Regions from separate parts of the Bradyrhizobium sp. 191 genome, predicted to be linked through region 3. Evidence: riboswitches for the same ligand, from Rfam matches in the RefSeq annotation. Region 3 holds a riboswitch; each other region holds the start of a gene.

Region 1 (4,275 bases), 2.0 Mb from region 3:
GATCTAGCCAAAAAGTACAGTGTGCGCACCGTCGCCGCAGGTGTGGAGAGCCACGCCGACCTGATCGCTGTGACCGAACTCGGCTTCGACCTTGCGCAGGGCCATCTGTTCGGAAAGGCCATGCCGCTGAAGCAATTTGCACAGTCATCTTTCAGCCCTGTTCCACTTCGTCCAAAATAGTTGCATGAGAAGTGGCTGAGCACGGCCAGGCAAAGCGTACCAGCGCTCGCCCGCACGCCATGCCTACTCGGCACCAGGCATGCGGCAATTAAATCGGTCACTTTGCAAAGCCGGTATCGCTCCTCCCGGCGCAACTTCATTTCCCTCCGAAGCGACGACCGAAGCATGTTGTAGCACAACCTGTTTTGGCATGCCTCCAGCGAGTCAATCCGCGGAGTTAACGTTGCAGCCGTGAGCGAGGCTTGCACGAAACCTCCAGTCAGGGCGTGTTACCGGAGGTTTGCCGAGGTCCGCGTAGACGTGCGTCGGCTCGCGGCTTTTAGTCGCGCCGCAGGTTTCGGAATCGTCGAGCGTCGCTTGCCCCGCGCTGCCGTGCCGGACAAACCAACGGAAGCTCGCAGCGGTCGAGTCGCGACTGGCTCTCGGAGTAGGGCTCGAGGGCTCGCATAGCTTGAAATTGAAGTGGCCCGTCGCTGTCGCAGATGCAACATGGTCTCAGACCCGGGACAGCACAATTGGGCAAATTGCCGACCGTTGACCGCGTCTGTGTTTGGCACGGCATTTGAAAGGGATCGCCAATGGCATCGCTCGCCTAAGGAGTCGGAAGACATGGCTTACAAGATCGTCGCTTCGCAATGCACCGTTTGTGGGGCATGTGAGTTCGAGTGTCCCAACGCGGCGATCAGCCTCAAGCGCGACATTTACGTTATCGACGCCAAAAAATGTACGGAGTGCGAGGGCCATTGCGACACGCCGCAATGCGCGGTGGTCTGTCCGGTGCCCGACACCTGTGTCCCGTCTAAGACAGCATAAGCAGCCCGCGTCCAGAAGGCTTCACCGCTCGATTTCGCGAACGAAGTAGTAGATGTCGAGCTTGAGGAGGCCGCCGACCGCATGGGGCGCATCGAGGTCGATCAACATCGTTATGAGCTTAAGGCGTCGATCGACGGCGAGAAGCCCTCGAAGGGCTCTGTCAAAGGACACCGTCAAATTTGTCTCGAATAAGGACAAAGCCGCCTCGATGCTCCAGTCGCCGCGTTGAGGCTTATCGTCGCTGGCTGACGAGCCGAGGCGAGGTGGACGGGCGTCGAATATCGCAAGATCGATTTGCAGGATGTCTAAAGCTACGTCACGGCCGAAGCCGAAGAGACGGTCTCCTGGCGCGACGAGATCGGTCCGGAGATCCTGAAGACGTGCGAGAAGCTCGGCATCCGCTTGGCCGTGGTCACCGTGCACGAGTGATGGAGTCTAGGGTTATAGCACAATCCCGCCGCCCGCGCTCTCGCCGCTTACTCCAGTTTCGCAAGTCAGCGTGCATCCTGAGGTCCGGAACTGTTCCTGCGATGTCGCGCAGTCCAACGTCCAGGCTGCACTACTCGTCAAGCGACGGACACAACGAAGGCGCACGCCAAAGTCGCTCAGCAGTGAGTGCCTGGCCAGGAGATCATCTTGACCAACGCCACGGAGGCGATCGAGCTCGCGGTTCGTCGCCGGGTCAGCCGAACACAGGCAGTCCGACCTGATCATCCGTTCGATCCCTGGAGCAATCCGGCCTTGGCAATTCCTAAGCAGGCTCATCGCGCTGTGATCAAACGGATGCCGGCGAGGATGATCGCAACTTCCTCACAGGCGAGTTCGAGAAACTGAAAAGATCAGGCTTTGTCGCGATCATGCAGATGTCGAAAGCGCCCAGCGCGTTCGTTCTGCTCGCGTTAGCCCATCCGATTACGCGAACAGGGTGTTGAGCGGACGCATTCACAAGTCGGAGCCTCCACAGATTCACGCGTTTTCACCAGGCCGGGAGTAAGACCGTTGAAGCCTACCTGGTACAGCTCGCAGTCGCTTGGGCAATATCGCAGCGACAGCTAGTAGGTTGACCGATCGATCCTCGTGCGCATAATGTCAGCCGTCGTGGTCTCCGGATTTCGTTTGATCCGGAGCTAAGAGAGAAGCCGGTGCAATGCCGGCGCTGCCCCCGCAACTGTAAGCGGCGAGCCGCTGTCCAACGAAGTCACTGAAGCCATGCGGCTTCGGGAAGGCCGGATAGCAGCGACGACCCGCGAGCCAGGAGACCTGCCTCGACAATATATCGTCCACGGGCGGGGTGTCCCGGTGTGCGCCAAGCAGCTGTCGCTCACACGATATTCGCTGCATGCGTCCGCCATGGCCTTTGCCCCAATTATGGGGTCTGAGCTATGTCTATTCTTTCGCTTCCCGTTGCCACACTGGGGACGTCACGCATCGGCCCACGACGCGAACTCAAATTCGCGCTCGAGAGCTACTGGGCGGGAAACTCCAGCGAAGCCGAGCTCCTCGAGGCGGGGAGTGGACTTCGTGCCGCTAATTGGGCACGGCAGAAATCCTGCGGTGCGACCGTCATTCCTTCGAATGACTTCTCGTTTTACGACCATGTGCTCGATACCAGCGTAATGGTCGGCGCCATTCCCGACGTCTACAGCTGGACCGAAAGTCCTGTGTCGCTCAAGACCTACTTCACCATGGCGCGTGGCGCTCAGGACGGTGATCACGCTCAGCATGGGCCTGGCGTAGCCGCACAGGAAATGACGAAGTGGTTCGATACCAACTACCACTACATGGTGCCGGAATTTCAGCAGGATCAGATCTTTAAGTATTCCTCTCGAAAGCCGATCGAGGAATATGAGGAGGCAAAAAGCCTCGGCTACCAAACGCGCCCCGTCCTAGTTGGCCCAGTCACTTTCCTGAAGCTCGGCAAAAGCGCAAATCCCGCATTCAATCCGCTGTCGCTGCTTGATAGGCTCCTCCCAGTCTATGTCGATGTTCTCCGCGAACTAGCCTCGCGCGGTGCTGAATGGGTTCAGCTCGACGAGCCATGCCTAGTGATGGACGTCGACGAAGCATCGCGGGCGGCTGTCCGCCGGGCCTATGCTCATTTCGCAAAGGTTGTGCCGGCCCTTAAAATCATGCTGGCCACATATTTCGGGGCTATCGGCGACAATCTTGAAACAACCTTAGCCTTGCCCGTTGCCGGGCTTCATGTCGATCTGGTTCGGGCACCTGACCAGTTGGACGCAATTGTCGCCACAACCCGTAGAGATCTCGTGGTCTCGCTAGGCGTCGTTGATGGTCGCAACGTGTGGCGCTCCAATCTTCCGGCGCTGCTCGACCAGCTTGCTCCTATGGTCCAAAAATTGGGCAGGGACCGTGTTCAGATTGCTCCTTCCTGCTCGCTGCTTCATGTTCCGATCGACATTGAGCTAGAGACCGATCTCGATCCCAATCTGAAGACGTGGCTGGCGTTCTCAGTTCAGAAGATCAAGGAACTTTCGATATTGGGCAAAGCGCTGGCCGGCCATGCTGCCGAGGTGGCCGATGAACTTGCGCTTTCGGAGGAGGCAGCCGTCACCCGCGAAACATCGCCCGAGATCCACAATGCGAATGTCGCCGGACGAATCGCCGCGATCGACGATAGCATGCGTCGCCGTCGCAGTGCGTTCACCCAGCGTGCCGACGTCCAGCGCGTCGCGTTCGCATTGCCGATGTTTCCAACGACAACCATCGGATCCTTCCCGCAAACGGCCCACGTCCGGAATGCGCGTGCGGCTCATGCGCGGGGAACGCTGAATGACACGCAGTACGAGGAGCTTCTGAAAGCGGAGACAGCCCGTACCGTGCAGTGGCAGGAAGATATCGGCCTGGACGTGCTCGTACACGGTGAGTTCGAGCGCAATGACATGGTTCAATACTTTGCCGAGCAGCTGTTGGGCTTCGCTTTCACCAAGCACGGCTGGGTTCAGTCTTATGGCTCGCGGTACGTTCGTCCGCCTATCCTGTTCGGAGATGTCTCCCGGCCGAAGTCCATGACCGTTGAATGGTGGCGCTATGCGCAGTCTCTGACCAAAAAACCCGTCAAGGCTATGCTGACCGGACCGGTGACGATCCTGAACTGGTCGTTTGTCCGTGACGACATCTCGCGGCGCGAGACATGCCGACAGATCGCTCTCGCGATCCGAGATGAGGTCATCGACCTTGAGGCGGCTGGAGCGACCATGATCCAGATCGACGAGGCTGCGTTGCGGGAGGGATTGCCGCTACGCAAATCGCAGTGGAAGAACT
Region 2 (4,275 bases), 1.4 Mb from region 3:
TCGTTGATGCGATAGGAGACGCTGGTCTCCGAGCCGTAGCGGCGGGTCGGATCCAGATTGGTGTTGTAGAACAGGATGGGATTGAAATGGATCTCGTTGGCGAGGTCCATCAGATAGAGGCTGCTCTGCATCTGCAGTCCGCCTCCTCTGATGCGCAGCCCGCCCTCGATGTCCTGCGAGGTCTGGGTCTTGAGCTGGAACGTCTGTGGGAGCGGATTGAAGAACGGGTCGAACGAAGGGCCTGACGACACCCGCTCGTCGACGTCAGGCGTACGGAAGGCGCGCGCAACCCGGCCGAACAGCGCGACGGTGTCGTTGAGGCGATGCTCCGCACCGAGATGCAGCGCATATTGCGTCTCGTCGCTCCCGAGTGGAAGCGCGCCGATATCGGCGTTGAACGGAGCCGCCGGGTCGAAATTGTCACGTGCCGAGAGATTGGTGTTCTGCACCCGGGCGCCGTAGGAGATATCGGTCGCCGGTGCGACGCCGAGCGTGTGCTGGACATAGCCCGCAACCGTCCGCTGCCTGAGATCGTAATTGTGCCAGGGAGCGAGACCCTGGCCGGCGCCGCGGTTCTGCTGAAAGGTCGCATCGTAGTAGTCGACGCCGGTCAGCACTTGCGAGGGCATTCCGAGCAGAAGGCTCTTCACGCTGAGCCGCGGCGTGATCGACCATGTCGTAAGGTCAGCATCGACATAGGTCGACGTGAATAAAGCCGGGACCGGCGCCGGGCTCGAGAAGAACGCGCTCTGCTGCTTCTTGTCGCGCACGCCGCCGTCGACGATGAGATCGACGCCGTTGACAAGAGTTTTCGTGAAGCCCGCGGTCGCGCCAAAACCCTGCTGATTGGCGTAGTTGAAGGGCGTGCTGGTCCCTCGCCGGCTGGTCGCGAGCTCGTCGACGCCGAGGGAGGGATCGACGGTGCGGCCACCCGGCAGTCGCAGCTCCTGATTGTCACCGGTGACGGTCAGGAAGGCGGTCAGGCCCGGCGTCGTGTAGTTCAGATTGCCGACGCCGTTCTCCTGGGAATAGCGATTGTTGTCGCGATAGCCGTCGGTCCTGACGGCATTGCCGTAGAACGAGGTCGACCACGGACCGGAATTGATCGCGGCCGAGACGTTGCCGAGCCTGGTATTGAACGAGCCGAAACCGGCCTCGATGCGCGCCGTCACGGGCGGGCCGCCGACGCCGTTCTTGGTGACGATGTTGATGACGCCGCCGACCGCATTGTCACCATACAGTACCGCACCGGAATTGCCGCGCGTGATCTCGATGCGCTCGATGGCATTGAGCGGGATGGTGGAGAGGTCCACCTGCGCCATATCGATGTCGTTCAACCGCCGTCCGTTGACCAGCACCAGCGTGTTGGCCGTGGCGAAGGCACCGAAGCCGCGCAGGTCGACACTGGTCCTGGCACCGATCTGGCCGCCATAGAACGTCGTGATCTGGGCACCCGGCACCTGCGCCGCGATGATCTCGGCCAGCGTCTGCGACGGTGCATGAGCGATGTCCGTGGCCGTAATGACGGTCGTGGCGGCGCCGACGATCCCGCCATTGCCGGCGGCGGCCTCGTTGCCCGAGCCGGACGAGCCGGTCCCATTCGGCGCCCCGTCCGGCGCCGCTCGGCGCCGCCCCGCCTCGCCCTCGCCGATCGCCCTGGCACGGGTACGGTTCTGATCGTCGGATCTGGTCACCTCGACCGGTGGCAGCTGCTCGGCGACGGACTGCTGGGCGTGGACGATGGAGTGATCGAGCGAATACAGCGAAACGGCCGCAACGATGCCGGCGCAGCGGCGCCCGGCGGCAGTGACAATACGGGACACAATTGTAACCTCGGCATGACGTCAGTGGCACGTCACAGCGAACGAGGCTTTACGGCGGAGCGATCGATGGCTCCGGCAAAGCTAATGTCTGTACTCCCCGACCGACATCTTCGCGTGTGACCACGGCTGACGGCAGGTCTCCTGGCTCGCGGGTCGTTACCTCTGCGTCGCCTTCCCAGGACCGAGATTCCCAGTGGCATAGGACGAGAGATTCACCGCTTACAGTTGCGGGGGCAGCCATGGCATTGAGAAGATCCCGACCTTGGGACATCTCGCACCACGTTCCCTTTTGATCTCCATAAGGAGAACCGTCGGCGGCCAATCTACGGGGCGTCCAGGCCGGGAGTCAATCGACCGCTGGCATCTTGGCGCAGACGCGATCGGCCGGCTCCACAACGAATCGAGCAATGCCCTGCGCCGCCTACGTTCGCCCCCGCGGGCGCTGGGCCTGAGCCCAGGCGACAGCGACATCCCGCGGCGGAGCGTCGAGGCGCTTGATCGGCGTCAGTTCGCCGGACGCCGAGACGATCGCGGTCTCTTCGCGCCGGCAGCGCGTGCAGACGAAACGGACCTCATGCGGGGATGCCGACCAGCTTGAACGTTTCACGTTGGCGGCCATCGGCCAGGCATCGCAATGCGAGCACGATACCAGGAACCGGCCGGGATCGAGCATACCCATTCCATCGGACTCCGCGTCCTGCCCACTGCTTCCAATGACTACCTATGTGAATCGTTCCGGTGCCTCGGCACCGTCGACGCCACGGACGCGGGAGCCTGCGCGTTGCTCGCCGTTCCCACGAGACCTCCGGCGTTGTCGATTTCAAAGCTTGCGAATCTCATACGATGTCCCCCTGCTCCGATCGAGCCTATCAGATCAAAACGGCGGGGACGATGGGGGCCGGGGATCGCGCGGTTGCGACGCCGCGCAAGGCAGAAGGCAATCCGCTCAGCGAGCCCCCTTGAGGGTGCAGGATGTCGTGCAGGTGACCGTGGTGCCGCGATCGCACGATCTGCAGGCGTTGACGCACTGGTTCAGGTCGCGTGGATTGTAGCTGTAGTTTCGTATCGGACAGCTCGACGTCGTCGAGCCGGTGATGTCCCGCTCCTGGTCGCAGGCCGCCGTCATGAGCGCGAATATGATCACGGCAACGAGGCGCATGGGACTTGCCCTGTCAGGCACAGCACGATGATACTCGCGAGGTGCGCTGCATTGCAGCGAACCCCGGCCTTCCCACCACGAGCCATCGCCGATCAGCGATGCCCGCGTGCTGCGAGAATGCGCGCTAAATGTTAAGAACGGATTTCAGCCGGCCTCAGGCCGCAGCCGTGGTCGCGATCGCCTGCCGAATATCCACCGCCAGCTGGCGATACTGTTCCCCGAGCCTCAGATAGAACTCGCGCTTGGTGCCGTCGGTGGCGAGCTTGGCGATCAGCTCGCATTCGGCGGTGAGCGTCTCGAACCGTTCCAACCTGTCCTGAAGTTCTGTCATCGGCGTGTCCCCGTCAAACGCCACAAGGACAGCTAACCTAAATCCGGGAAATAGGTCACGGCGAACATCGTTATGGGGTAGCATCAATTATTCCGCGGCAGCCTATTTCTGCTCGAGCCGCCAGGCGCCGTCCCAAGCGGCATCCGGCGGATTCGCCGCGAACTGCGCGATGCGGCCGAGCATCGCGCGCGAGGGACCGTCGCCGGGGACCGCCTCGAGCGCCGCGTTGAAGGCAGCACGTGCGTCGTCGAAGCGCCGGGCACGATACGCGGCGAGACCTTCGACATAGTGCGTGCGCAGGCTGACTTGCGCATCGGTGAGTGCGCCCGGTCGCGCCATCACCTCGAAGATCGCCTGCGGCGCGCTTTGGCCCGCGACCGCAAGACGGTCGATCTCGCGCAATTCGAGGCGAGATCCAATCGCGTCCGCAGTCGCTTGCGAGACCAGGATGCGGGTGCCGTAGACCTTGTTGACGGCCTCAAGCCGCGAGGCGAGATTCACGGCGTCGCCCATCACGGTAAAGCTCATCATCAGCTCGGAGCCGATGCTGCCGGTCAGGACCTCGCCGGTGGCGATGCCGATCCGCAGATCGCACGGCGCGGGCATGGCGCGGATACCGAGCAGATCGGGCAGCTGCTTCTGCAGCGCGGGCACCTGGTCGGCCATCTCGACAGCGGCAAGCCCGGCGAGTAGGGCCTGCGCGTCCTCTTCGACGAAGGGCGGTCCCCAATAGGACATGATGGCGTCGCCGATATATTTGTCGATGACGCCGCGATTGCTCCTGATGGGGCCGGACATCATCGTGAAATAGTGGTTCATCACCTTGACGAGGCCGCGCGGGGTCATGCCCTCGCTCATCGAGGTGAAGCCGCTCATGTCGCAGAACATGATGGTCATGACCCGGCGCTCGCCGTCGATTGCGACCTCCGGCCGCTCGATCAGCCCCTGCACCACCTTGGGGT
Region 3 (4,275 bases):
CTGAACGTGCAGTGCTTCAAGAGCGGGCCCGATTACATCGATCCCGCCTTCCACGCCGCCGCCACCGAACGCGCCTCGGTCAACGTTGATAGCTGGGCGATGGATCGCGGCACCATCGCGCATCTCGTCAGCCGTGCTGTCGATGCCGATGTCGTGCTCGCCGAGGGATCGATGGGCCTGTTCGACGGTGTCGCCGCACGCGGCGTCTCCGGCACCGGTGCCACCGCCGACATTGCGGAGATGCTGGGCTGGCCGGTCGTTCTGGTGATCGATCCGTCGGGCCAGGCGCAGACTGCGGCCGCAATCGCCGCAGGCCTTCGCGATTATCGTGCCGGCGTGCGCCTTGCGGGCGTCGTGCTCAACCGCGTCGCCAGCCCGCGTCATGAAGATCTGGTGCGGCGTGCGCTTGTTGATGCCGGCATCGCCGTGTTCGGCGCGCTGCCGCGTCATGCCGAGATCAGCATGCCGAAGCGGCATCTCGGCCTGGTGCAGGCCGAGGAGCGAGCCGAGATCGGCCAGCTGATCGACGAGGCCGCGCGCTTCGTCGCCGAGCATGTCGATCTCGATGCCGTGTTGCGATCGGCGGCTCGCTGGTTGCCGCAACCTGCCGCGAACGGTCTCATCGTGGCGCCACCCGGGCAACGCATTGCGCTCGCCCGCGATGCGGCTTTCTCCTTCGTCTATCCGCACATGCTGGAGGCCTGGCGCGCGGCAGGCGCCGAGATCTCGACATTCTCGCCGCTTGCCGATGAAGTGCCTGACGCGAGCGCCGACGTCTGCTGGCTTCCTGGCGGCTATCCCGAACTGCATGCCGGCAGGCTCGCGGCCAATGCGCGCTTTCGAAACGGCCTGCGCGCCTTCGCCGAGACACGGCCGGTGCACGGGGAGTGCGGAGGCTATATGGTGCTGGGAGCTGCTTTGACCGATGCGGACGGCGTCCGCCATGAGATGACGGGCCTGCTTGGCCTGGAGACGAGCTTTGCCAAACGCCGCATGCACCTGGGCTATCGTCTTGCCGAACTGGCTGCGCCGATGCCGGGGCATCAGCCCGGCGCACGCCTGCGCGGTCACGAGTTCCACTATTCGACGATCGTCGCGCAGCCGGATGCGCCGCTGGCGGTCGTGCACGATGCGGCGGGCGCCGTCATGGCCGAGACCGGCTCGCGGCGCGGCCACGCCACCGGTACGTTCTTTCATCTGATCGCGGAGGACCGGTGAAAGGATTCGTGTCGTTCATTTCCGCCGGACCCGGCGATCCCGAATTGCTCACGGTGAGGGGCGCCGCGCGGCTGCGCGAGGCCGACGTCGTGCTCTATGACGACCTCGCCTCCGGTGCGATTCTGGATCTCGCGCGGCCCGGCGCCAATCTCGTCGCGGTGGGAAAACGGGCAGGGCGGCCCTCGACCAAGCAGCACCACGTCAACCGTCTCCTGGTCGACTATGCCGCGACTGGCGCGCGCGTGGTGCGGCTGAAGTCCGGCGATGCCGGCATTTTCGGCCGGCTCGAGGAGGAGCTGGAGACGCTGCGCGACGCCGGCATCGGCTACGAGATCGTTCCCGGCGTCACTGCGGCCTGCGTCGCCGTCGCCCAGGCCGGCATTCCCCTGACCCGTCGGCATACCTCCCGCCGGGTGCAGTTCATCACGGGTGCCGATGTCAGCGGCGAGCTGCCGTCCAACCTGAACTGGGCGGCGCTGGCCGATCCCGAGGCCACGACCGTGGTCTATATGGGCCGGCGCACCTTTCCGACGCTTGCCGCAAAATTGATCGCGCACGGCCTCGCCCCGAACACGCCCGCACTGTTTGCCGAATCCCTCGGCCGTCCCGACGAGCGGCTGGTCCGTACCACCATTGCCGAGCTCGCCGAGCAGCTTGCGCGGGGCGGCGCCGCGTCCACGGCGGCCGTGATCCTGTTCGGCGCGCTGGCGGGGGATTATCCGTCATGACGGCGGCGGTCGCCCTTCGCCTCTTGACGCCCGGCTCGCGAAAGGCGCACACAGGAGAGGCATGGTGCTCAACGCGGCGCAAAGCGCCGGAGCATAATCGGGAATGGGGGTGGGCGGACCCAGTTGCGGCGCCCAAAACCCCAGCCGCCCCCGCGACTGTAAGCGGTGAGGGACTTCGAATCGCCACTGGGCCGCAAGGTTCGGGAAGGCCGGAGAACCCAGTGAACCGCGAGCCAGGAGACCGGCCCTGCACGTTTTGAGACCAAGGCCGTCGGGTGTGACGGCAGGAAGGAATTGAGCCATGCATATCGAACCGGGAATCGTCACGGGCGCCAAGCTCGTACTGAGTTACGCAACCGGCATCGCCGCAGGCGGCGTTGCGCTGAAGCTGGCGGCCGAAACCGTCCGCGCGCAGGGCGTCGGCTCGTTCGCCGCGCGCACGCTCGCCACCACGGGCCTCGTCTTCACCTTCTTCCAGGTCCTGCCGCACTTCCCGGTCGGCGTTTCCGAAGTGCACTTCATCCTTGGCTCGACCTTGTTCCTGCTGTTTGGTGCTGCGCCCGCCGCCTTCGGCCTCGCATTCGGCCTGCTGCTCCAGGGTCTGTTGTTCGAGCCCGCTGACCTGCCCCAATACGGCATGAACGTCACCACGCTGCTGGTGCCGCTGTTCGCGATCCAGGCCATCGCCACGCGCATCATTTCGCGTAACACCGCCTATGTCGATCTGAAGTACGGTCAGGCGCTGGCGCTGTCGACGACCTATCAAGCGGGTGTTGTCGCCTGGGTGGCGTTCTGGGCGCTCTACGGCTCCGGCTTTGCCATGAGCAACCTCGCCAACATCGCGACCTTCGCGGCCTCCTACGCGCTGGTCATCGTGATCGAGCCGCTGGCAGACCTGGCAGTGCTGGCGCTGGCGAAGTCGCTGCACGGCGTCACTGCGCCCGGCCTCGTCACTCCGCGCCTGCACAACGGCGCCTGAGAGACAAGCGAAAGGGCGGCCTTGATTGCCGCCCTTCGCGCTCGCGATGCTCACGCTCTCCCTGATAGGCATCGGTTGCGGCGATCCCGAGCAGCTCACGCGCGCCGCGATCGCTGCCATCAACGCGGCCGATCTCGTCCTGATCCCGCGCAAGGGGCCTGCGAAGTCCGATCTTGCCGATCTCAGGCGAACGATCTGCGCGGACGTGCTCACCAGCGACACGACAGCCATCGCCGAATTCGATCTTCCTGCGCGCGATGCTGGTGAGGCTGATTACCGCAAGGGCGTGGACGATTGGCACGAGGCGGTGGCTGCGGCCTGGTCGCAAACCATCGCAAATCATCTCGAAGGTGACGGGAAGGTTGCGCTGCTGATCTGGGGCGATCCGTCGCTCTACGATTCCTCGCTACGCATTGCACGGCGACTGAATCCGTTGCCGAAGATCGAAGTCGTGCCCGGCATCACCTCGATCCAGGCGCTGTGCGCGGCGCATGCGCTGCCGCTCAACGACATCGGCGAGCCGTTCCTGGTCACGACGGGGCGGCGCCTGCGCGAAGGCGGCTGGCCGCAAGGTGTCGATACCGTGGTGGTGATGCTCGACGGCGGCACGGCGTTCCAGTCGCTTGAGCCAGCGGGGCTTCATATCTGGTGGGGCGCCTATCTCGGCATGCCCGATCAGATCATCATGTCCGGCGCACTCGCCGAGATCGGCCCTCGCATCGTCGCGCTGCGGCAGGAAGCGCGCGAGCGGCACGGCTGGATCATGGACAGCTATATTCTCAAGCGCAGGGCGTAAGCGAGGCAGCATGCTTCCCGAATGGGTTTACCGGAACTGCCCCGAGGTCTCCGCGGTCCATCGCGAGGCGGCCATTGCGCGGCAGGCGCAACTGACCAAGCCGACCGGCGCGCTCGGCCGGCTCGAGCAGCTCGCGATCGAGCTTGCGGGCTTGCAGGCGACCGAAGAGCCGCGCGCCTCGCGGGTGCCGATCATCATCTTCGCCGGCGATCACGGCATCGTCGCGCAGGGCGTGTCGGCCTATCCGCAAGCCGTGACGATCGCGATGATGGCGAATTTTGCCTCCGGCGGCGCAGCGATCTCGGTGCTGGCGCGTGAACTGGGTTCGAGCCTGGAGGTGGTCGACGCCGGCACGCTGGCCCGGGAGCAGATGGCGGGAATCGTGACCGACAAGCCGCGCAGCGGCACGCGCGACTTCAGCCTCGAGGCTGCGCTCACGCCCACGGACCTCGCCTTTGCCTTCGAGGCCGGCCGGCGCGCGGTGGTGCGCGCCGACGCCGGTCGGCCAGATCTCCTGATCCTCGGCGAGATGGGCATCGGCAACACCACGACCT

What was found. A riboswitch is a leader RNA that binds a small molecule or an ion and turns the genes downstream of it on or off. The one in region 3 is predicted to bind cobalamin.
Region 1: linked by a shared signal. The riboswitch ahead of metE (5-methyltetrahydropteroyltriglutamate--homocysteine S-methyltransferase) and the one ahead of IVB23_RS06940 (energy-coupling factor ABC transporter permease) in region 3 are both predicted to bind cobalamin.
Region 2: linked by a shared signal. The riboswitch ahead of IVB23_RS00305 (TonB-dependent receptor) and the one ahead of IVB23_RS06940 (energy-coupling factor ABC transporter permease) in region 3 are both predicted to bind cobalamin.

Annotation. Positions count from the first base shown of each region.
Region 1 is NZ_CP064692.1:3,463,616-3,467,890, reverse strand. It holds gene IVB23_RS16060 (EAL domain-containing response regulator) at 1-180, shown strand, start outside; gene IVB23_RS16055 (4Fe-4S binding protein) at 790-993, shown strand; gene IVB23_RS16050 (hypothetical protein) at 1,015-1,416, opposite strand; gene IVB23_RS16045 (hypothetical protein) at 1,630-1,827, shown strand; cobalamin riboswitch at 2,076-2,276, shown strand; gene metE (5-methyltetrahydropteroyltriglutamate--homocysteine S-methyltransferase) at 2,376-4,275, shown strand, end outside.
Region 2 is NZ_CP064692.1:63,399-67,673, reverse strand. It holds gene IVB23_RS00305 (TonB-dependent receptor) at 1-1,823, opposite strand, end outside; cobalamin riboswitch at 1,937-2,151, opposite strand; gene IVB23_RS00300 (hypothetical protein) at 2,245-2,502, opposite strand; gene IVB23_RS00295 (hypothetical protein) at 2,770-2,982, opposite strand; gene IVB23_RS00290 (hypothetical protein) at 3,137-3,313, opposite strand; gene IVB23_RS00285 (adenylate/guanylate cyclase domain-containing protein) at 3,416-4,275, opposite strand, start outside.
Region 3 is NZ_CP064692.1:1,496,208-1,500,482, reverse strand. It holds gene IVB23_RS06950 (cobyrinate a,c-diamide synthase) at 1-1,218, shown strand, start outside; gene cobA (uroporphyrinogen-III C-methyltransferase) at 1,215-1,946, shown strand; cobalamin riboswitch at 1,992-2,211, shown strand; gene IVB23_RS06940 (energy-coupling factor ABC transporter permease) at 2,248-2,925, shown strand; gene cobF (precorrin-6A synthase (deacetylating)) at 2,972-3,721, shown strand; gene cobT (nicotinate-nucleotide--dimethylbenzimidazole phosphoribosyltransferase) at 3,732-4,275, shown strand, end outside.